One region of the Flintibacter sp. HCN-6482 genome, then DNA from elsewhere that is predicted to be linked to it. Evidence: a T-box and tRNA genes for the amino acid it is inferred to sense, from the RefSeq annotation. Region 1 holds a T-box; the other holds one or more tRNA genes.

Region 1 (6,972 bases):
AAGGCAAAGTAAATGATGGCCACGGTGGGGATCATATTGCAGAAGCCGTGCATGGCCAAGTCGCAAGCCTTGGACAGGGACATGATCCGCTGGGGGACATACAGGAGCAGGCAGATAGCGATGGCGGCTATGACGGCCAGAAACAGCTCACCCCCCACGATAGCCAGGACGATGAGTACGCCGATGGGAATGACGAAGTTCCATACATTGCCCTGTATATCAGGGGCATCATCCTCGCCCTCCAAGTTCATCAGTTCGCTCTCTGGGGAGTAGACCGCTCCGGTCTTCGCCGCCCGCTGGTAGGCCGCCCGCATCTTGCCCATAGGTGGGATGACGGACAGGGCGAACAGGGGCACGATGACCACAGCGGCGATAGCATAAAACACAAAGGGAATGACCCGGTAAAAGGTAGAAATGCCGCTCCCGTAGCCCAGTTCTGGGACGCCGGCCTCAGCAAAGAAAAGACCGGAAAAGAACACAGCCCAAGTGGAGAAGGGGAGCAGAGCGCAGACCGGGGCGCCGGTGGAATCGATAACATAGGAGAGGGCCTCCCTGGGGATATGGTGTTTGTCCGTTTCTTTTTTCATGCAGATGGATAGAGTCATGATGTTGAGATAGTCGTCTACAAAAATCAGGATGCCCATAATCCAGGTGATAATCAGTGTGCTTTTTGGCCCTCGGCACAGCTTGTCCAGTATTTTGGAAAAGCCCATGGTGCCGTGGGAGGCCCCCAGGAGGGCAATGAGGCTGCCAAACAGTAGACAAACCATAAATACCCACTGGTGGTCATAGCTGGTGGCCACCCGGAAAAAGGCGTCCATCCAGCCGAAGATAAATTTGGGTCCATCAATGATCAGATAGGCAACCAGGGTACCCGCGATTAGGGGCTCCAGAGTTCGTCGGGTTTTTAATGCGATAGCCACCACTGTTACGATGGGCAGCAGGGTCAAGATGCCGTGATCCATATGAGGTACCTCCCTCTGTTTGGCACAAGTATAGTGTCAGAGGGATTAAGGAGGGCAAAGAGTTTGTCCGGAGGCATTAAAATAAAATAAGGAGGCGCCTGTGGAGTGAAGGGAAGGACTAGGGCAGTCCGATGATACGGCCGGTGTTATGGCGTAGCGGTGGATGATTGGGGTCTCCTGAGGGGAGAGTACGACTTGGGCGGAATAGACTCATGGACAAAAGAAAAAAGTTGCCTGGACATCCGTCCAGGCAACTTTTTTCTTTCCAGTTCCATTGCGCTTCCTGCGTGAAGCGATCATTATTTGAAGGTGCGGCGCAGGAGAACGAATCGAGAGGGGGTGGCTGTTAAAGCGCCTCAAAAGAGGTAGACTTTGCGATGACGCCTGCGCATCTGGGGCAGAGTGTGGGATGAGCCATATCGGCACCCACCAGGGGATGGTGCTTCCAGCAGCGCTCACACTTCTGACCGGCGGCCTCGGACACAGAGACAGCCAGCTCGCCGCCCACCGTGATCTCCACCTGGGAAACGATGAACAGGTCGGCCAGGAGGGCGCTGTCCATCTCGGCCAGGAAGGCGTCCTCGGACGGGACGGTGAGGGCCACGTCGGCCTCTAGGCTCTTACCGATCTTCTTCCCGTTCCGGGCTGCCTCCAGAGCGACGTTGACCGCGTCCCGGACGGCAATGATTTTATCCCACTGGGCCATCTGCTCCTGGGTGAGGGCATAGTCGGCAAAGGGCTTGTTCATCTCGTTGAGAAGCACGTTCCGGCCGTCGTCCTCCGCCCGGTGGGGCATGGCCAGCCAGATCTCGTCGCAGGTGAAGGCCAGGATGGGGGCAAACAGCTTGGTCATGGTGTCCAGGATAAGGAACAGGGCGGTCTGGGCGGAGCGGCGCTCCAGGCTGTCCTTGCCCTCGCAGTACAGCCGGTCCTTGATGATGTCCAGATAGAAGGAGGACAGCTCCACCACGCAGAAGTCATTGATGGCGTGGGACACCACATGGAACTCGTACTCATCATAGGCGGCGAAGCACTTTTCAATGAGCTGGTTCAGCTTGGTAACGGCCCAGCGGTCCAGCTCCAGCATCTCCCCAGGCTGGACCAGGCAGTTGGGGTCAAACCCATCCAGGTTGCCCAGGCAGTAGCGGGCGGTGTTGCGGAACTTCAGATAATTCTGACTGAGCTGCTTGAAGATATTGTCCGAGCAGCGCACGTCCACATGGTAGTCGGCGGAGCCGGCCCACAGGCGGATCAGGTCGGCGCCGTACTTCTTAAAGATGTCGGCGGGGTCCACGCCGTTGCCCAAAGATTTGTGCATGGCCTTACCCTCGCCATCCACGGTCCAGCCGTGGGTGACGCACTCCTTAAAGGGAGCGCCCTGGCCCAGAGCGCCCACGGCGGTGAGCAGGCTGGACTGGAACCATCCCCGGTACTGGTCCAGGCCCTCCATATAGACGGTGGCGGGCCAGAAGCCCTGGTCCTTCTTCATGGAGGCGTAGTGGGTGGAGCCGGAGTCGAACCACCCGTCCAGAGTGTCCTCCTCCTTGGTAAAGCCTGCTTTGCTCCCACAGTGGGGACAGGAGAAGCCGGCAGGCAGAATGTCAGCGGCCTCCATCTCGTACCAGGCGTTAGAGCCCTTCTCACCAAAGAGCTTGGACACGGCGGAGATGGTGTCGTCGTTGCAGATGGGCTTGCCGCAGTCCTGACAGTAGAACACGGGGATGGGCAGACCCCAGCGGCGCTGGCGGCTGATGCACCAGTCGGCCCGCTCCCGAATCATGGACTTCATCCGGTCAATGCCCCAGCCAGGGATCCACCGCACGTTGTCGCAGGCGGCCACGGCCTGCTCCTTGAAGGCGTCTACAGAGCAGAACCACTGGGGGGTAGCCCGGAAAATGATGGGATTCTTGCAGCGCCAGCAGTGGGGGTAGGAGTGGACGATGTCCTCGCTGGCGAAGAGGGCGCCGCTCTCCTTCATATCGGCCAGAATGACGGGATTGGACTCCTCGGTCTTCATGCCGGCGTATTTTCCAGCGTAATCGGTGTGGCGGCCCCGGTCGTCCACGGGCACCACCATCTCGATTTTGTAGCGTTTGCAGGTCTCGTAGTCGTCTGCGCCAAAGCCGGGGGCGGTGTGAACACAGCCGGTGCCTGAGTCCATAGTGACATACTCGGCGGTGCAGAGCTGGCTGGTCTTGTCCAGGAAGGGATGCTGGGCCAGCATATACTCAAAGTCAGCGCCCTTGAACTGCTTGACGATCTCATAATTCTCAAAGCCGCCGATCTTCATCACCTTGGCGCACAGGGCCTCGGCCATAATATACATTTCGCCGTTGTCCGCCTTTACCAGCACATAGCTCTCCCGGGGGTGAACAGCGATGGCCAGGTTGCCGGGCAGGGTCCAGATGGTGGTGGTCCAGATCACAAAGTACATTTTGGACAGATCGCCGTACTGACTGAGCTTGCCCAAATCGTCCCTGACCTGGAATTTGACATATACGGTGGTACAGGGGTCGTCCTGATACTCGATCTCCGCTTCGGCCAGGGCGGTCTCATCCTTGGGGCACCAGTACACAGGCTTCAGGCCCTTATAGATGTAGCCTTTCTTGTACATCTCGCCAAAAACCTTGACCTCCTCTGCCTCGAAGCCGGGGTCCATTGTAAGGTAGGGGTTCTCCCAGTCCCCCACCACGCCCAGCCGCTTAAAGCCCTCCCGCTGGATATTCACATACTTCTGGGCGTAGTCGTGACAGGCGGTGCGGAATTCGGGGACGCTCATCTGCTTGCGGTTGAGTTTCTGCTCCTTGATGATAGCGGACTCGATGGGCATACCGTGGTTGTCCCAGCCGGGGATATAGGGGGTGTAGCGGCCCCGCATGGCCGCGGCCCGGACCATGAAGTCCTTGATGGACTTGTTCAGAGCGTGGCCCATGTGCAGATTGCCGTTGGAGAAGGGAGGGCCGTCATGAAGGGAGAACAGGGGCTTGCCCTCGTTCTTCTTCAGCAGCTCGTGATACAGGTCCAGCTTCTCCCAGCCCTCCAGCATACCGGGCTCCCGGGCGGGCAGTCCGGCCCGCATGGGGAAATCGGTCTTGGGCAGGTTGATGGTCTTGTTGTAGTCCATTGGTTTGCTTCCTCCTATTTCAGGTCTTTTTTAGACTTTTCTATCAGATTACATGGGAATGTGACTAAGCCGCAGTGCCGGCAGAGCATCGTATGGGGAAATTGGGGAAACGGGTCCCGGGTAAACATACTGGTGGTATCGTCACCGTGGGGCCCCAGCTCCACCACGTCCGTCGGACCGCGGAAAAACCGTAATTCCTGTTGAGTCCAGAAGGGGTATTTTTAGGTGTGCATCGTCCCCTCCTCCATAGGGCGTCCACATTGGGGGCAGTTCATAGAAGCCGCTCCTTTCAAAAAAGAAAACGCCTCTGTCCCCCGAAAGAGACAAAGGCGAAACATCCTCTGCGGTACCACTCTTCTTGCCGTGGGAAAAGACCACGGCCACTCAAGCCTGCCTGGTAACGGGGGCGTCCGGAGGCGCTTACTGTCAGGGAAGCCTGATCTCACAGCGCTTCCCGGTTCGGCCCTCTGCTCCAAGGTGATTTTCCCCTCCCCCTCCTGTCCGCCTCGCACCGGACCGGCGGCTCTCTGTACCATTCAGGGGTGGATACTCGTCCTTTTCATCGCGTGTTTCTATATGCAGTTGATATCTTATCTGCTTTTTCGGGGAATGTCAAGGGGGATGGAACAGCATATTACGCTTATTTTATCCAATCTTCAAGGAATTTTAATTTCCTTTTCCGGGAAAGTGTGATATGATACAAAGGAACATCTATAACGGCCAGCAGGCCGGAAAATGAGGTGGGATCGAGCTTGGAGGAGAAATTTGACGTTCTGGCCGTGGGAGCGGGCTATGCCGGCGCCGTGGCCGCCCGCGCTTTGGCGGATCAGGGGAAACGGGTCCTGGTGCTGGAGCGGAGGGACCACATTGGCGGCAATGCCTATGACCGTCCGGACCAGGCGGGGGTGCTGATCCACCAATACGGCCCCCATATCTTCCACACCAATGACAAACAGGTCTTTGACTGGCTTTCCCGGTTCACCCGGTGGCGGGACTACCAGCACCGGGTGGTGGCCAATATCCCGGACGGCCGGGGCGGACGGATAACCTATCCGGTGCCCTTCAACCTGACCTCCCTGGAAACGGCCTTCGGTCCGGAGGAGGGGAGACGGCTGGGGGATAAGCTGACCGCCGCCTATGGAGCGGAGAAAAAGGTCACCATTCTGGAACTGCGGCAAAATCAGGACCCGTCAATCGCCGCCCTGGCGGATTATGTGTACGAGCACGTCTTTGTCCACTACACCATGAAGCAGTGGGGCCAGAGGCCGGAGGACATTGACCCAAATACCACCGCCCGGGTGCCCGTGTTCCTGTCCAGGGACGACCGCTATTTTCAGGATACATACCAGGGGATGCCTTTGGAGGGCTATACCCCCATGTTTGAAAGGATGCTGGACCATCCCAGCATCACCGTGGAGCTGGGGACGGACGCCTTGGGTCGGTTGGACCTGTCCGGTAACACACTGAAGGTAGACGGCGCCCCCTTTGACGGCCAGGTTATCTACACCGGCCAGGCGGACGAGCTGTTTGGCTTCCGGTTCGGCCCCCTCCCCTACCGCACGCTGGATTTTGCCTTCGAAACGCTGGAGCAGGACGACTTCCAGGGGTACGGCACAGTCAATTACACAGTGGACGAGGACTTTACCCGCATCACTGAGTTCAAACACCTGACCGGCCAGGCGGCGCCCGGCGTGACTACGATTGTAAAGGAATATTCCAAGGCGTATACCGGGGAGAGGGGCGAGATCCCCTATTATGCGATCATCAACCCGGAGAACAACGCCCTATACGCGAAATACAGGGCGGAGGCGGACCGGTTCTCCAACCTCCATCTGCTGGGCCGTCTGGCCGAATACAAATACTATAACATGGACGCGATTGCCGGGAAAGCACTGGAGCTGGCAGAAAAACTCTAGCCAATTCGGAGCCCGGCGGGGCGACTGAGAGGCTAAAAGCGCGGCGGGAACTTGGTTCCTGCTGAGGAAATCCACGTACAATGGGAGAGAAAGACATGGAAAAGCTCATTACTTTCGCGGTCCCCTGCTATAACTCGGCGGCCTATATGGAGCACTGTGTGGACACACTGCTCCAGGGAGGGGACGATATTGAGATCATCCTGGTGGACGACGGCTCCACCAAGGATGAGACCCCGGCCATCTGTGACCGTTACCAGGAGCGGTATCCCGGTATTGTCCGGGCCATCCACCAGGAGAACGGCGGCCATGGAGAGGGAGTCAACCAGGGCATCCGAAACGCCCAGGGCGTCTACTATAAAGTAGTGGACTCGGACGACTGGGTGGACGTGGACGCGCTGAAAAAGGTGCTGGACAAGCTGCGGCAGTTCCAGCGGGACGAAAAGCCCATCGATATGATGATCGCCAACTATGTCTATGAGCATGTGGAGGACAACACCCAAAAGGTAGTGAACTACCGGAACGTATTTCCCGTGGGCCGGGTCTTTGGCTGGGAGCAGATCGGGCGGTTCCGTCCCTCCCAGTATCTGCTGATGCACAGCGTCATCTACCGCACCCAGCTGCTGCGGGACTGCGGGCTGGAGCTGCCCAAACACACCTTCTATGTGGACAATATCTTTGTCTATCAGCCCCTGCCGGCGGTGAAGAATATGTACTACATGGATGTGGACCTGTACCGCTACTTTATCGGTCGGGCGGACCAGTCGGTCAACGAGAAGGTGATGGTCACACGGGTGGACCAGCAGCTGCGGGTCACCTATCACATGATTGGCTCCCACGATCTGCGCCAGGTCAGCGCCCAGCACAAGAAGCTGGGCCGCTATATGTTCAACTACCTGGCCATGATGATGGCTATTTCCTCCATTTTCCTGATTATCGACAATTCCCCCGAAGCACTGGGTAAGCGGAC
Region 2 (5,422 bases), on a different contig from region 1:
TAGTGTAGGTAAGGAGGGGATAAAAAAAGGGGAAAAAAGTGGGAAAAAAGTGTTGACAAGGGAGGAAGTGTTTGCTAATATAAGCAAGCGCTCTGCGGCAGGGGCAAGCCCTGCGGGGGAGCGGAGGGAGCCACACGAGGCGGTCCAGGGGACAGACGAAAAAAGTTTGAAACTGGCGAAAAAAAGTGCTTGACAAAGGCAATGAAGTGTGGTAACCTAATCAAGCTGTCCGCGAGGGCAGCAGCAAGCCACTAAGGGAGCGGCGAATGAGGGAACAAAAGAGTTTGAAAAAGCTCGAAAAAAGTTCTTGACAAAGCGAACTGAATGTGGTAAGATAAAAACCCGCCGCACGGAGCGGCGTGTACCTTGTAAATTAAACAACGTGACAAACGAAAAGCACCAGATATGGATTTGGTTGTTCGAAGACAAGCGAAGCTTGAAACGGATGACCGTAAATTTCTTTGAAGCTTGGAAAAGTTTCAATAATATGATTTGAGGGACTTCGGTTCTTTAAATACCATTTTATTGAGAGTTTGATCCTGGCTCAGGATGAACGCTGGCGGCGTGCTTAACACATGCAAGTCGAACGGAGTGCTCATGACAGAGGATTCGTCCAATGGAGTGAGTTACTTAGTGGCGGACGGGTGAGTAACGCGTGAGTAACCTGCCTTGGAGTGGGGAATAACAGGTGGAAACATCTGCTAATACCGCATGATGCAGTTGGGTCGCATGGCTCTGACTGCCAAAGATTTATCGCTCTGAGATGGACTCGCGTCTGATTAGCTGGTTGGCGGGGTAACGGCCCACCAAGGCGACGATCAGTAGCCGGACTGAGAGGTTGGCCGGCCACATTGGGACTGAGACACGGCCCAGACTCCTACGGGAGGCAGCAGTGGGGAATATTGGGCAATGGGCGCAAGCCTGACCCAGCAACGCCGCGTGAAGGAAGAAGGCTTTCGGGTTGTAAACTTCTTTTCTCAGGGACGAAGCAAGTGACGGTACCTGAGGAATAAGCCACGGCTAACTACGTGCCAGCAGCCGCGGTAATACGTAGGTGGCGAGCGTTATCCGGATTTACTGGGTGTAAAGGGCGTGTAGGCGGGACTGCAAGTCAGATGTGAAAACCATGGGCTCAACCTGTGGCCTGCATTTGAAACTGTAGTTCTTGAGTACTGGAGAGGCAGACGGAATTCCTAGTGTAGCGGTGAAATGCGTAGATATTAGGAGGAACACCAGTGGCGAAGGCGGTCTGCTGGACAGCAACTGACGCTGAGGCGCGAAAGCGTGGGGAGCAAACAGGATTAGATACCCTGGTAGTCCACGCTGTAAACGATGGATACTAGGTGTGGGGGGTCTGACCCCCTCCGTGCCGCAGTTAACACAATAAGTATCCCACCTGGGGAGTACGATCGCAAGGTTGAAACTCAAAGGAATTGACGGGGGCCCGCACAAGCGGTGGAGTATGTGGTTTAATTCGAAGCAACGCGAAGAACCTTACCAGGGCTTGACATCCCGGTGACCGGTGTAGAGATACACCTTCTTCTTCGGAAGCGCCGGTGACAGGTGGTGCATGGTTGTCGTCAGCTCGTGTCGTGAGATGTTGGGTTAAGTCCCGCAACGAGCGCAACCCTTATTGTTAGTTGCTACGCAAGAGCACTCTAGCGAGACTGCCGTTGACAAAACGGAGGAAGGTGGGGACGACGTCAAATCATCATGCCCCTTATGTCCTGGGCCACACACGTACTACAATGGTGGTCAACAGAGGGAAGCAAGACCGCGAGGTGGAGCAAACCCCTAAAAGCCATCCCAGTTCGGATTGCAGGCTGCAACTCGCCTGTATGAAGTTGGAATCGCTAGTAATCGCGGATCAGCATGCCGCGGTGAATACGTTCCCGGGCCTTGTACACACCGCCCGTCACACCATGAGAGTCGGGAACACCCGAAGTCCGTAGCCTAACCGCAAGGGGGGCGCGGCCGAAGGTGGGTTCGATAATTGGGGTGAAGTCGTAACAAGGTAGCCGTATCGGAAGGTGCGGCTGGATCACCTCCTTTCTAAGGAGAGTTCAAAAGCCGATAGGTTTTTGTAACGTCCTAAGGTCAGACGTCTGTGCAAAGTAGGGGTCACGTTGTTTAATTTAGAGGGCGCACGCCGTAAGGGGAGCGGTGGGGGCTCACGGGCCCATAGCTCAGCTGGCTAGAGCGCACGACTGATAATCGTGAGGTCGGTGGTTCGAGTCCACTTGGGCCCACCACCAAAAGCTGAGGGCACCCGGATAAGGGGGTTTAGCTCAGTTGGTAGAGCACCTGCTTTGCAAGCAGGGGGTCACCGGTTCGAGTCCGATAACCTCCACCACAAGATCAAATCGAAGTGTTTACCCAAGAGGGTGAGCATTTCGATCTGACCTTGAAAAGGGTCGGAGAACTGCACCTTGAAAACTGAACAGTGAAGCAAGCAAGAAATTGCGAGCAAGCAACAGAGAGGTAACAAAGTAAAATTTGTGGACTTTTTAAGGAATTAAAAGGGTAACAAATACTACAATGAAACTGAATCTGAGGCCTGCATAATTCTTATAGAACCAAGAGAACAGCTTGAAAAGGTTGTTCTACGAAGGTCAAGCTAATAAGAGCGCAAGGGGAATGCCTTGGCATCAAGAGCCGATGAAGGACGTGACAAGCTGCGATAAGCCTGGGGGAGCTGCACATAAGCGTTATATCCCAGGATTTCCGAATGGGGAAACCCGGCAGAGCAATACTCTGTCAGCCTGCGTTGAATCAAATAGGCGTAGGCGGGGAACCGCCTGAACTGAAACATCTAAGTAGGGCGAGGAAGAGAAATCAACAGAGATTCCGCAAGTAGTGGCGAGCGAACGCGGAAGAGGGCAAACCGAAGGATTTATCCTTCGGGGTTGTGGACTGACACAACGGATTGATAGGCTAGCTGAACGGTATGGGAAGGCCGACCACAGCGGGTGATAGTCCCGTAAGCGAAAGCTGAGTCGATTTAGTCAGAATCCAGAGTACCGCAGGACACGTGAAACCCTGTGGGAAACTGGGGGGACCACCCTCCAACCCTAAATACTACTTGATGACCGATAGAGGAGCAGTACCGTGAGGGAAAGGTGAAAAGGACCCCGGGAGGGGAGTGAAAGAGAACCTGAAACCTTGTGCTTACAAGCACTCAAAGCACGTTAAAGTGTGATGAGGTACTTTTTGTAGAACGGTCCGGCGAGTTATTGTACGTGGCAAGCTTAAGGTGTTCAGCACCGGAGGCGAAGCGAGAGCGAGTCTGAATAGGGCGTATAAAGTCGCGTGCAATAGACCCGAAACCAGGTGACCTATCCATGAGCAGGTTGAAGTGGGGGTAAAACCCCATGGAGGACCGAACCGACCCCCGTTGCAATGGTGGCGGATGACTTGTGGATAGCGGAGAAATTCTAATCGAACTTGGAGATAGCTGGTTCTCCCCGAAATAGCTTTAGGGCTAGCGTTAGTTTAGATTACCGGAGGTAAAGCACTGAATGGGCTAGGGGCTGATAAAGTTACTGAACCCTATCAAACTCTGAATGCCGGATAATTGATGACTAGCAGTCAGACTACGTGAGATAAGTCTCGTGGTCAAAAGGGAAACAGCCCAGACCCACAGCTAAGGTCCCAAATATACGCTAAGTGGAAAACGATGTGGAGTTGCGAAAACAACCAGGATGTTGGCTTAGAAGCAGCCACTCATTAAAAGAGTGCGTAATAGCTCACTGGTCGAGTGACTCTGCGCGGAAAATGTAACGGGGCTAAGCGTATAACCGAAGCTTGGGATTGCATCTAATGCAGTGGTAGGGGAGCGTCGAATAAGGGGTGAAGTCGTAGCGGAAGCAGCGGTGGACTTTATTCGAGTGAGAATGCCGGAATGAGTAGCGAGAATTATGTGGGAATCATAATGGCCGAAAATCTAAGGTTTCTTGGGGAAGGTTCGTCCGCCCAAGGTAAGCCGGGAGCTAAGGCGAGGCCGAAAGGCGTAGTCGATGCACATACGGTTGAAATTCCGTAGCCACCGAAACTTAAACCAGAAGGACACTTGGAGCTATCCGAACCCGGGCGTTGGTTGACCCGGGCGAAAGGGACCGAAATCAAGTAGGGAAGTCGGAGAATAACGAGGCGAGAAAAGTTCTGGTGTATGCTAAGGTGCCCGTACCGCAAACCGACACAGGTAGATGAGGAGAGAATCCTAAGGCCAACGGGAGAAGGGTTGTTAAGGAACTCGGCAAAATTACCCCGTAACTTCGGGATAAGGGGAGCTCCCTAAGGGGAGCCGCAGAGAATAGGCCCAAGCGACTGTTTACCAAAAACACAGGTCTATGCTAAATCGAAAGATGACGTATATGGGCTGACGCCTGCCCGGTGCTGGAAGGTTAAGAGGAGAGCTTAGCGCAAGCGAAGGTTTGAATTGAAGCCCCAGTAAACGGCGGCCGTAACTATAACGGTCCTAAGGTAGCGAAATTCCTTGTCAGGTAAGTTCTGACCCGCACGAATGGCGTAACGATTTGGGCGCTGTCTCAACAGCCCACCCGGCGAAATTGTAGTACCGGTGAAGATGCCGGTTACCCGCAACTAGACGGAAAGACCCCATGGAGCTTTACTGTAGCTTAATACTGAGGATTGGTAAATCATGTACAGGATAGGTGGGAGGCTTGGAAGCTTGGGCGTCAGCTCAGGTGGAGCCACCCTTGGGATACCACCCTTGATTTACTGGTTTTCTAACCTGCGGCCGTGAATCCGGTCGGGGGACACTGTTAGGTGGGCAGTTTGACTGGGGCGGTCGCCTCCTAAAAGGTAACGGAGGCGCTCAAAGGTTCGTTCAGCACGGACGGAAATCGTGCATTGAGTGTAAACGCATAAACGAGCCTAACTGCGACACCGACGGGTGGAGCAGTAACGAAAGTTGGAGTTAGTGATCCGGCGGTATGCAAGTGGAAGTGCCGTCGCTCAACGGATAAAAGCTACCCTGGGGATAACAGGCTGATCTCCCCCAAGCGTCCACAGCGACGGGGAGGTTTGGCACCTCGATGTCGGCTCGTCACATCCTGGGGCTGAATTCGGTCCCAAGGGTTCGGCTGTTCGCCGATTAAAGTGGCACGCGAGCTGGGTTCAGAACGTCGTGAGACAGTTCGGTCCCTATCTGTTGCGGGCGTAAGAGATTTGAAGGGAGCTGTCCTTAGTACGAGAGGACCGGGATGGACAGACCTCTGGTGCACCAGTTGTCCTGCCAAGGGCACAGCTGGGTAGCTACGTCTGGACGAGATAAACGCTGAAAGCATCTAAGCGTGAAACTCCCCCTAAGATTAGATCTCTCATCCTTTATGGAGTAAGGCTCGACGTAGACTATGTCGTTGATAGGTCGGAGGTGTAAGCACTGTGAGGTGTTGAGCTG

What was found. The T-box of region 1 lies ahead of ileS (isoleucine--tRNA ligase). A T-box ahead of a tRNA ligase gene usually reads a tRNA of that ligase, here a tRNA-Ile.
Region 2: it encodes a tRNA-Ile, which carries the amino acid that the T-box ahead of ileS (isoleucine--tRNA ligase) is inferred to sense. The anticodon was not compared.

Annotation. Positions count from the first base shown of each region.
Region 1 is NZ_JBBKBK010000003.1:136,252-143,223, forward strand. Features, by position in the region: gene WKS99_RS10265 (Na+/H+ antiporter NhaC family protein) at 1-965, opposite strand, end outside; gene ileS (isoleucine--tRNA ligase) at 1,312-4,089, opposite strand; T-box leader at 4,406-4,661, opposite strand; gene glf (UDP-galactopyranose mutase) at 4,842-6,005, shown strand; gene WKS99_RS10280 (glycosyltransferase family 2 protein) at 6,101-6,972, shown strand, end outside.
Region 2 is NZ_JBBKBK010000007.1:273-5,694, reverse strand. Features, by position in the region: partial or broken gene WKS99_RS13350 (hypothetical protein) at 1-193, shown strand, start outside; rRNA gene WKS99_RS13345 (16S ribosomal RNA) at 522-2,052, shown strand; tRNA gene WKS99_RS13340 (tRNA-Ile) at 2,176-2,252, shown strand; tRNA gene WKS99_RS13335 (tRNA-Ala) at 2,278-2,353, shown strand; rRNA gene WKS99_RS13330 (23S ribosomal RNA) at 2,611-5,422, shown strand, end outside.